DNA from 4 places in the Halomonas sp. A3H3 genome. Region 1 is predicted to be linked to each of the others. Evidence: riboswitches for the same ligand, from Rfam matches in the RefSeq annotation. Region 1 holds a riboswitch; each other region holds the start of a gene.
The links. A riboswitch is a leader RNA that binds a small molecule or an ion and turns the genes downstream of it on or off. The one in region 1 is predicted to bind thiamine pyrophosphate.
Positions count from the first base shown of each region.

Region 2: it holds a riboswitch for thiamine pyrophosphate, as region 1 does, so the genes downstream of both, HALA3H3_RS15700 (sodium:solute symporter family transporter) here and tenA (thiaminase II) in region 1, are expected to answer to the same signal.
Region 3: it holds a riboswitch for thiamine pyrophosphate, as region 1 does, so the genes downstream of both, thiM (hydroxyethylthiazole kinase) here and tenA (thiaminase II) in region 1, are expected to answer to the same signal.
Region 4: it holds a riboswitch for thiamine pyrophosphate, as region 1 does, so the genes downstream of both, HALA3H3_RS23630 (NUDIX hydrolase) here and tenA (thiaminase II) in region 1, are expected to answer to the same signal.

Region 1 covers NZ_HG423343.1:342,050-344,246, reverse strand. The annotation lists gene thiC (phosphomethylpyrimidine synthase ThiC) at 1-419, opposite strand, end outside; gene tenA (thiaminase II) at 451-1,134, opposite strand; TPP riboswitch at 1,223-1,385, opposite strand; gene HALA3H3_RS01540 (NAD(P)-dependent oxidoreductase) at 1,599-2,197, shown strand, end outside.
Region 2 covers NZ_HG423343.1:3,531,134-3,533,330, reverse strand. The annotation lists gene HALA3H3_RS15700 (sodium:solute symporter family transporter) at 1-1,362, opposite strand, end outside; TPP riboswitch at 1,352-1,457, opposite strand; gene HALA3H3_RS15695 (peroxidase-related enzyme) at 1,582-2,163, opposite strand.
Region 3 covers NZ_HG423343.1:1,555,397-1,557,593, reverse strand. The annotation lists gene thiE (thiamine phosphate synthase) at 1-319, opposite strand, end outside; gene thiM (hydroxyethylthiazole kinase) at 309-1,118, opposite strand; TPP riboswitch at 1,142-1,240, opposite strand; gene HALA3H3_RS06800 (hypothetical protein) at 1,295-1,639, opposite strand; gene gloA (lactoylglutathione lyase) at 1,884-2,197, shown strand, end outside.
Region 4 covers NZ_HG423343.1:5,196,617-5,198,813, forward strand. The annotation lists gene cmoA (carboxy-S-adenosyl-L-methionine synthase CmoA) at 1-75, shown strand, start outside; gene cmoB (tRNA 5-methoxyuridine(34)/uridine 5-oxyacetic acid(34) synthase CmoB) at 78-1,088, shown strand; TPP riboswitch at 1,203-1,306, shown strand; gene HALA3H3_RS23630 (NUDIX hydrolase) at 1,364-1,927, shown strand; gene HALA3H3_RS23635 (thymidylate synthase) at 1,991-2,197, shown strand, end outside.

The sequences.
Region 1 (2,197 bases):
TTGCCCGGTTTTGCTCGGCGTGGTGTGCGGGTTAGATCAAAGCGCAGCTGGGCAAGCGTCGGGTCGTTGGCGCGGCGGTTGCCGTAATCAGACGTGGGGCCTGATAGAAATTCGGTATCGTCACGCTCTTCAATCCAGGCTCGGCGTAGTTCCGGCAGACCGCGGCGCAGGTCATTGTTAGCATCCGGATCGCTATAGGGGCCTGAAGTGTCGTACACCAGCAGTGGCGGGTTCTCTTCATCAATGCCGGTGGTTTTGGTCGGCGACAGTGAAATTTCCCGGAACGGCACACGGATATCCGGGCGCGAACCTTCGATATATACCTTACGTGAGCCGGGCAGCGGCGCAATGGCGGCGGCATCGACCTGGGCGGTTTCGGCTAAAAAGTGGCTGGTTTTGCTTGTTACGGTCTTAGTCATTACTGTCGTTTCCTTGTGTTGTTTTGCTGAATTAGTGGGTGAGGTCTTGGTCTATCAGCTCTAGGCCCATCTGCCAGAAGTCGATTTCCAGGCGGGTGGCGTCGCGGAAGATCTTGCTCAGTTCGGCAAAGCGGGCGGGGGTAATGTCGGCAAGGCGGATATTCAGCCATTCAAGCTCCGCCTGCATGGCGGCCTGAAACTCCTCGCCTTCGTACATGGCTATCCAGGCGTCGTAAGGGTTTTGCGCGCCGCGCAGGGTGGAAGGCTGGGCGTTTAGCCAGTTGGCGATTTCGCCGTAGCCCACCAGGCAGGGGGCCAACGCCACGTGCAAATCCAGCAGGTCGCCGCGGTTGCCGGTATCTAACACATAGCGGGTGTAGGCAAGCGTCGCTCTGGCTTCGGGAAGCTCCTCCAGTTCTTGCTCGGAAATCCCCCACTCCTGACAAAAGCCCACGTGCAGGCCCAGCTCCACATCCACAATGGCTTTCAAGCCTTCATGGGCTTGGCGAAGATCGGCGAGGGTGGGGCTTTTGTAGGCAGCCAGCGCATAGGCGCGGGCGAAGTGAATCAAAAACAGGTAGTCCTGCTTTAAATAGTGGCGAAACGACGCCCCGGGCAGCGTGGCGGTGCCTAGCTGGCGCACAAAATCGTGCTCAATATAGGCGCGCCAATCTTTCTGGCAAGCGGTAGTGAGATCAGTAAAGCGGTAGCCCATGACTCCTCCGGTGGTAATGATCCGGAGGGCGGGCGAAAAAGATCGAGGGAGTGGCGCAGAAGGGCGGCGTGCGATCGTGAGAGAGCAGCCGTGGCCATCGCTTGATCCCTACGCCGGTACCCTCGCTGCGAACTTGTGTAAGTAGCAGCGCATTAGCCGGATCAGGTTCTGCGGGATCAGCGCTCGGCAGCATTAATTGCTACGCCCTGCGCCATCTCAGCCGGATTTCACCGGCACCCCGTCAAGCTGTTCGTTGGTGGAGTGTAGGAGGCGGGTGAGGGAGATGCAAGGGTGTATGACATGGAAAGTTATCGGGAAACAATTTATTAGCATCATTACAGCGATGAGAGTTTAGGTGCTGTAATGGCGTTTCATGGCATCGGTACGTGAATTATTATACAGTTGAGTAACAAGTGGCTGTTTTACAGCCACTTCTATTTCGAATGTGAACCGTAGGGAGTTGCATGACCAACACGAACTCGATTTTAGGCGTCTATCTCAGTGATTCGCTCGACCTTGATGCCATTTATGGTAACGCCTTGCGCGATGAAGCGAGTGATGTCGTCCTGCGCCATCCCCATGAGATCGATAACCCCGAAGATGTGCGTTTTGCGATCTGCTGGTTGCCCAATGACAAGGCTTTCGAGAGCTATCCTAATCTTGAGCTGGCGATGTCTATCGGTGCCGGTGTTGATGCCCTGCTGGCGCATCCTGGCCTGAAAGATGAAGTACACATCGCCCGGGTGCGGGATCCACATCAGGCCGACTTGATGGCGGGTTTTGCCGCGCATGAGGTGCTCCATCGTGAGCGTGAGTTCACCACCCTGGAGCAAAATGCTGCCAAGGCGCATTGGGCGCCATTGACGATGCGCGCGCCAGCATCAAGAAAGGTGGCGGTGCTGGGACACGGCACCATGGGGCGCGCCGTGGTGAAAGCGGTGGCCGCGCTTGGCTTTTCTGTACACGTAGCCTGCCGCAGCGAGCCACAAGCGCCGGTTGAAGGCGTGACCTATCTGACAGGTGACGGGGCTGTCATGGCGGCAGCGGATGGCGCCGATTATCT
Region 2 (2,197 bases), 3.2 Mb from region 1:
CGTTAAGTAGGCTAACAGCACACTCACCAGCGTTGAGGCGATTAACGCCCCGACGAATGGCCCCAAGGTAGGGACACTGCCCGGAAAACTGGCGGCCACCATCCCGGCGACCAAGCTTCCTTGGCTTAACCACCCTGGGAGAATGGCACCCAGCAGCCCCGCGATGCCACCTACAATGGCGGCCAGTGGCGTCATTCGTTGCCACAGGCCCAACAGCACAGGTACCACAATGGCAGCACACAGCAGGTCGGCAATCAAAAACAGACGCAGTACTGACAACCCCTGCAAGGCAATTAATACCACCGGTACCATTACTACCACTGTCACCCAGCGGGCAGCCACCAGTGATACGCCCTGCTGCTCGCTGCGCGCGACCACCAACGAGGCAATACCATTTTGCAGCGTATCAACACTGGAGGCCACCAAGGTCACCGCTAATACCAAGGCGGGTAGCGTCAGCCAAACAGGAGCATCACTTAACAGGGCAAAAAATGGCATCGGCGGCTCGCCTAATGGCACACCACTCATCGCGGCCAATACACCCAGACCACCAATCACCATGACGACGACTACCGTCATTGCGCCACCTAACCATGCCCCGCGCCCCAGGCTTTGATCGTCTTGAGCGGCCCACACGCGCTGCCAATAGCCTTGATGGAAGAGATTGGCCGCGGTAACCGCGATCACTAGCGTTAACGCTACGCTGAGCGCACTGGTGATGGGAATGGCAGGAAGCGCAGCCTCGTTGGGAATAGTGGGAAGCCGCCATAGGGCCATGCCACCGACCACACACAGCAGTACCAGTAACAACCACGCCTGCCAACGGTCAGTGGCAAGGCTGGCCCGTAGACCACCTGCCGCAGTATAGATGAGCGTGGTAAGCGCCACGCCAATAATCACCAGTGCGGGGGGCACATCGGAAAGCAGCGCGGTAATGGCGCCAATAGCGGTTAGCTCGGCAGCTAAAAAGCACGCCATATAGGCGATTGATACCAGCGTTACCCAGCGCCTTACACCAGGGCCATAGCACGCTTCAGCAAACTCGGCGATGCTGCGCCCCTCGGGCAACGCCCGGCGAATCTTCGGCCCATACAGTCCTAAGACGATAAACGGCAGCGCAGAGCCTAATGCATAGCCTGCCAGGGCCAGCGGGCCAACAAAGGCGCCGATTTCAGGAGGAGCAAAGAGAATCCATGCGCCCATGCCGGAGGCAAGGAAGGAGAGCCCCAGGGTAGATGCCGTTTGCGAGTTACGGGCGGTGACATAGTCATCAAGTGGGCCATTCACCCAGCGAGCCCGGAGGCCTAAGTAAGCAAAGCAGCACAGCGCCGCACCAAGCACGGCTAACGTTAGGTAAAGCATGTCGCACTTCCTCCGCCGGTACGAACCGGATCAGGTTCCAGGGTCTGCGTAGCCGCATCTCAGCCCTTTTATGCAGGGCTCCCCTGGCGACAGTGAATGTAGGTGTTTTGCTAAGCGCTTTTTCTAAGTACGTTTTTGGGTACTTTTCGAAGCGCTGTCTCAAGAACTATTCTCAATCAAAATCATAGCTTAGTAAAGTTAAGGTGCGCTGGTCGCCTCTTAGCGAGGCACTCGCCCCATCAGGTAGAACTCCTCATTGGGTGGCGTACCTGCCAGGGTAACCAACCGATTCGACAAGCCAAAAAACGCCGCGATCGCGCCTATATCCCAGCAATCCTCTTGGCTAAAGCCTACTTCCAGCAGGCGGGCAAGCCATTCATCAGTCATTTCACCCACATCGATGGCACAGTGCATGGCGAAATCGAGCATCACCCGGTGGCGCTCGCTAATCGGCGCCACCCGATGGTTGATCGCCACTTGGTCAGCGAGTAGCGGGTCTTTACTGTAAATGCGCACCAGTGCCCCGTGAGCAACCACACAATATAGGCAGCGATTACGTGCGCTGGTAGCCACTACAATCATCTCTTTTTCGGCTTTGGTGAGGGTATCTGATTCGCGCTCCATCAACGCATCGTGATAGGCAAAAAAAGCACGAAATTCAGCAGGGCGATGGGCCAACATCAGAAAGACATTGGGCACAAAACCCGCTTTACCCTGAACGGTCAAAATGGTACTGCGAATATCGTCAGGCAGGTCATCCAATGTTTCAGGCACGTTAAAACGACTTAATGATGAAGACATGCTCACCTCTTTCTTGTTAAGTTTAGCCATCTCA
Region 3 (2,197 bases), 1.2 Mb from region 1:
GGCCGATAATCGCTTGCTCACCTAGTACCCGGCGCGCTTGCTGAACGGCAGCGTCGCTCTGACCGACATGCAGGCCATCTGCCTGGCTTTCTAGTGCCACCTGCAAACGATCGTTAATGATCAGCGGGACTCCGGTGCCTGCCAGAAGCGCTTTTAACCGTTTGGCTTGGGCAATCATCTGTTCATCGCTGGCATGCTTGTCACGCAACTGCACGGTGGTGACTCCGCCTTTTACCGCTGCCTCAACCGTTTGTTCCAAACCATGCTCTCGGCAGAGCGTGGCATCGGTGACCAAGTAGAGCGATAGATCAAGCGGCATGGATTGCCTCCAGTTGGGCATAAGTAGTGAGGTCGTCAGGGGTGAGTTGATACAGCGCATCCAGCAGTGCCACTTGAAAGCTACCAGGCCCGTTGGCGTGGCTGCCCGCACGCTCTCCTGTGACCGCAAAGCAGGCCAGCGCGGCTGCCGTTGCACCCAGTGGGGCGTCGCGGTTGGCAGCCACAAATCCCGCCACTAGCGCGCTCAGCCCACAGCCAAGCGTTGTTACGCGGGGCATCAAAGGATGGCCACCGTTAATGCGGTAGTGCTGTGTGCCGTCCGTCACCCAGTCGCTTTCACCGGTCATCGCGACAATACAGCCGTGTTTTTGCGCTAATGCTATTGCAGCGTCCACGGCTTGGTCGGTGGCGGCTGTGGCGTCCACGCCGCGGCCTTGGCTAGCTAAACCGTTAAGGGCAAGAATTTCAGACGCATTGCCACGAATCACGCTGGGTTTAGCGGCCAGCAGCTTCGCGCACAGCGTTTGGCGATAGCGCGTGGCGCCAACGGCGACGGGATCTAATACCCAGGGAATGGCATGCTGATCGGCAGTCGCTGTGGCGGTGAGCATAGCGTCAGCCCAGTGGGCAGAGATCGTACCGATATTAATCGACAGCCCCGCGGAGATAGCCGTGAATTCAGCCACTTCTTCAGGCGCATGCAGCATGGCGGGCGACGCGCCGGTGGCTAACAGCAGGTTGGCAGTGCTGTTCATGGCCACATAGTTGGTCATACAGTGAACCAGCGGTGTCACTGAGCGTAGCATCTCAAGGTAATCGCCAAGCGGGCGTAGGGTCATAGCATCCTCCCGGCAGGGAGGTGGTAAGCGTTACCACGACTCCCTACGCCGGTGTTATCCGGTTCAGGTTCAAAGGGTGCTTCTCAGCCCAACCGTAACGGAGGGCGCCCCTGTCGAGGGATTACTATCCTTGCCTGAAGTAGCCCTGTAAAGCCCCGGATGCGGACGATAGCAATCTAACGAAACGAAATACGCGTACCGTAGGTAAGCATTTCATCAGGTGTCATCGCTTTACCCTCGACCCCAATCATCTCGTCACCACACTGGTCGGCGAAGGTTAGCACGCCGTGGGTCAAGCCCAGTTGGCCCAGGGTATCGCGGATTTCGCCCGTGCCCAGAAAAGTACTGACGTGGCCCTTGTTATCGCTCAGCTCAGACACGCCGTTAGCATGGTGAAAACGCACTTTGTAGATTCCATCCATCGACTCGACTTCAACAATCGGCGAAAAACCGTTGTGAAGCGCATTGGAAAGCTGTTTTAGCGTCAGGTGGTCACCCAGCGTCATATCGATCGCACTCATGGAAAACTCCTGTGGACGCCTCAAAGGTGGGGCATCACTCATGTTGCGGGAACTGCTTTTTGTAAAGCTTATGAAGAATAAGTGTAGGGTTTTTGTTTAGTATTGCCAGTGCGCTTATCGGTACCTCGATACGACACTGCCTACGTGCTTGTAAGGGCTGTTATTATGGCCATAAAGCCCCCATGGTAAGCGGTACGTGAAGCTCAATGGATTCAATGATCAACATCAGCGATAGGAGAGCAAAATGAGTTTTCAAGGCGAGCAGCATCCCGGCGTCGTGGCTACGCCGCCCCAAACTCAAGGGTTTCGTTTAAACCACACCATGCTGCGGGTGAAAGACCCTGAGCAGGCATTGGCGTTCTACTCAAAAGTGTTTGGTATGCAGGTGATGCGGCGGCTGGATTTCGAAGAGATGCAGTTCTCGCTCTACTTCCTGGCCAACCTGGAACCCAGCGACAGCGTTCCGGACGATGCACAAGCGCGTACCGCCTGGACGTTTAGCCAGAAAGGGCTGCTGGAGCTGACCCACAACTGGGGGACTGAAGACCAGGAAGATTT
Region 4 (2,197 bases), 4.9 Mb from region 1:
GCAGGTTTTCCACGTTCGATGACCTGGTTCCAGTACCTTAACTTTGCCTCGCTGATTGCGTTTAAGGAGGGTTAAAGGTGGCGCCACTACCCGACGATCATCGCGCAATTTATCAGGCGTTTTTAGATCAAGCCACGCTGGATGCCTCGCTAACGCCCTGGCTAGCGAAGCTACCCGAGCAGTTAGCTCACGGGCTTGACCGTAACCGCCACGGCGATTTATCCGCCTGGGAAAAAGCCGTGGCCAAGCTTCCGGCGCTGCCCGCTGAGCGGCGCGTGGATTTAAACAGCGACACCGTCAGCGTTGATCTCGATCTTAGCGATAGCCAGCAGCGCCAGTGTTTTAACCTGCTAAGAAAACTCGCCCCCTGGCGAAAGGGCCCTTTTCAACTGGGTGGCATTCATATTGATACCGAGTGGCGCTCGGACTGGAAGTGGCAGAGAGTAGCTCCCCACTTGGCGCCGCTAAAATACCGTAAGGTACTCGACGTGGGGGGTGGCAGCGGTTACCACGCCTGGCGGATGGCTGGGGCAGGGGCTGCTTTCGTATTAGTAATTGACCCTTCGCCGCGCTTCTACTGGCAATTTCAGGCGGTACGCCACTTCGTCGGCGATACCGATGACGGAAGAACGCAGTTCTTGCCCGTGGGTATAGAAGATGTGCCGGAGAACCTGGGCTTTTTCGATACGGTATTTTCCATGGGCGTGCTCTACCATCGCCCTGCCCCGTTGGAACATCTTCAGCAGCTAAAAGCCGCGTTAGTTCCGGGCGGCGAGCTGGTGCTAGAAACCCTGGTAGTCGAAGGCGACGAGCAGACCGTATTTGTGCCCGGCGAGCGATACGCCGCGATGCCCAACGTCTACTTCCTGCCCTCTTCTCAAGCGCTCTGCCATTGGCTGGAGCGCTGCGGCTTTACCAACGTGCGCGTGGTTGACGAAGCCGTTACCACGTTAGACGAGCAGCGATCGACGGAGTGGATGACCTACCAATCGTTGGCCGATTTTCTCGACCCCAACGACCGCACCCGCACCATTGAAGGCTACCCCGCACCACGGCGGGCGGTGATTTTGGCGAATAAGCCGGGCTGATTAGCCGTTAGCCAAGTGTGCGAAGAGGGTGTCAAAACCGTCCCGGCGTCCGCCAAGCCGCCGCATTGAATTGCCCCCCAAATATTGACTTATACTAAAACTCATAGTAACAGTAACTTTTCCGAGGGGTGCCTGTTATTCAGGCTGAGATGGAGTTATCCAAACCCTTTGAACCTGATCCGGCTGATACCGGCGTAGGAACGGACATAAACCATATATGAACCTGTTTTGACACCTACGCCTGTATTATCCGAATCTCAATGCAGGAGTGTATCGTGTCGCAAGGTAACTCAACGCCCGCTAACGCATCTACGCTCAGTAGTACCTCCCCTTTTAACACGTCTGATAAAAACCGCCTGAACTCCGTACTTGCCAAGCCACGCTTGGCAGCAATCGCCGTAACTCTGCGTAATAATGAAGTTCTCCTCGTCCAACGCAGTAAAGAACCTCAACGGGGCACTTGGGGCTTCCCCGGAGGATCAGTGGAACCGGGAGAAAGCCTACATTGTGCAGCAAAGCGCGAATTAATGGAGGAAACCGGTATCACAGCATTGGTAGGACCGTTAATTGATGTAGTAGAAGTAATCGGATATGACCCAGAGGGAAGTCACCACCACTTCGCCTTGGTTGCCCTTTTATGTCACTACGTTGATGGCGAGCTACGGCCTGGTGATGATGCTGCGGACTGCCGCTGGGCGAAAGTTATAAACGGAAAACTCAACTTCAATGAAGCCTTAGCTGATCACGTCGCAGATACTGTCGTGAAAGCCTTTAATTTGCACAGTTTGATCGTCAAAGAAAAATCAAACGCGATTCACAGCTCCAATTCAGCTTTTTAAACTACTCGCCATCATTCGTATCAGCAAAATACGCCTCTTTGTCCACCGAAAGAGATGAATATAATGATGCACAAACATTATACGAATTTCACCAGCCTCTACAGAGATACACTGCATAAAATCTGCTTTGAATATGAATATGTTAACTCACCTAGAGGAAATAAAGAGCGAGAACTCATTGGCTTCAATATCCGACTCGACAATCCTCCTGATCGTTTTTGTCTAAGCAAAATACGCAAACAAAATATTGTTTTTAATTATGCAGAAGCG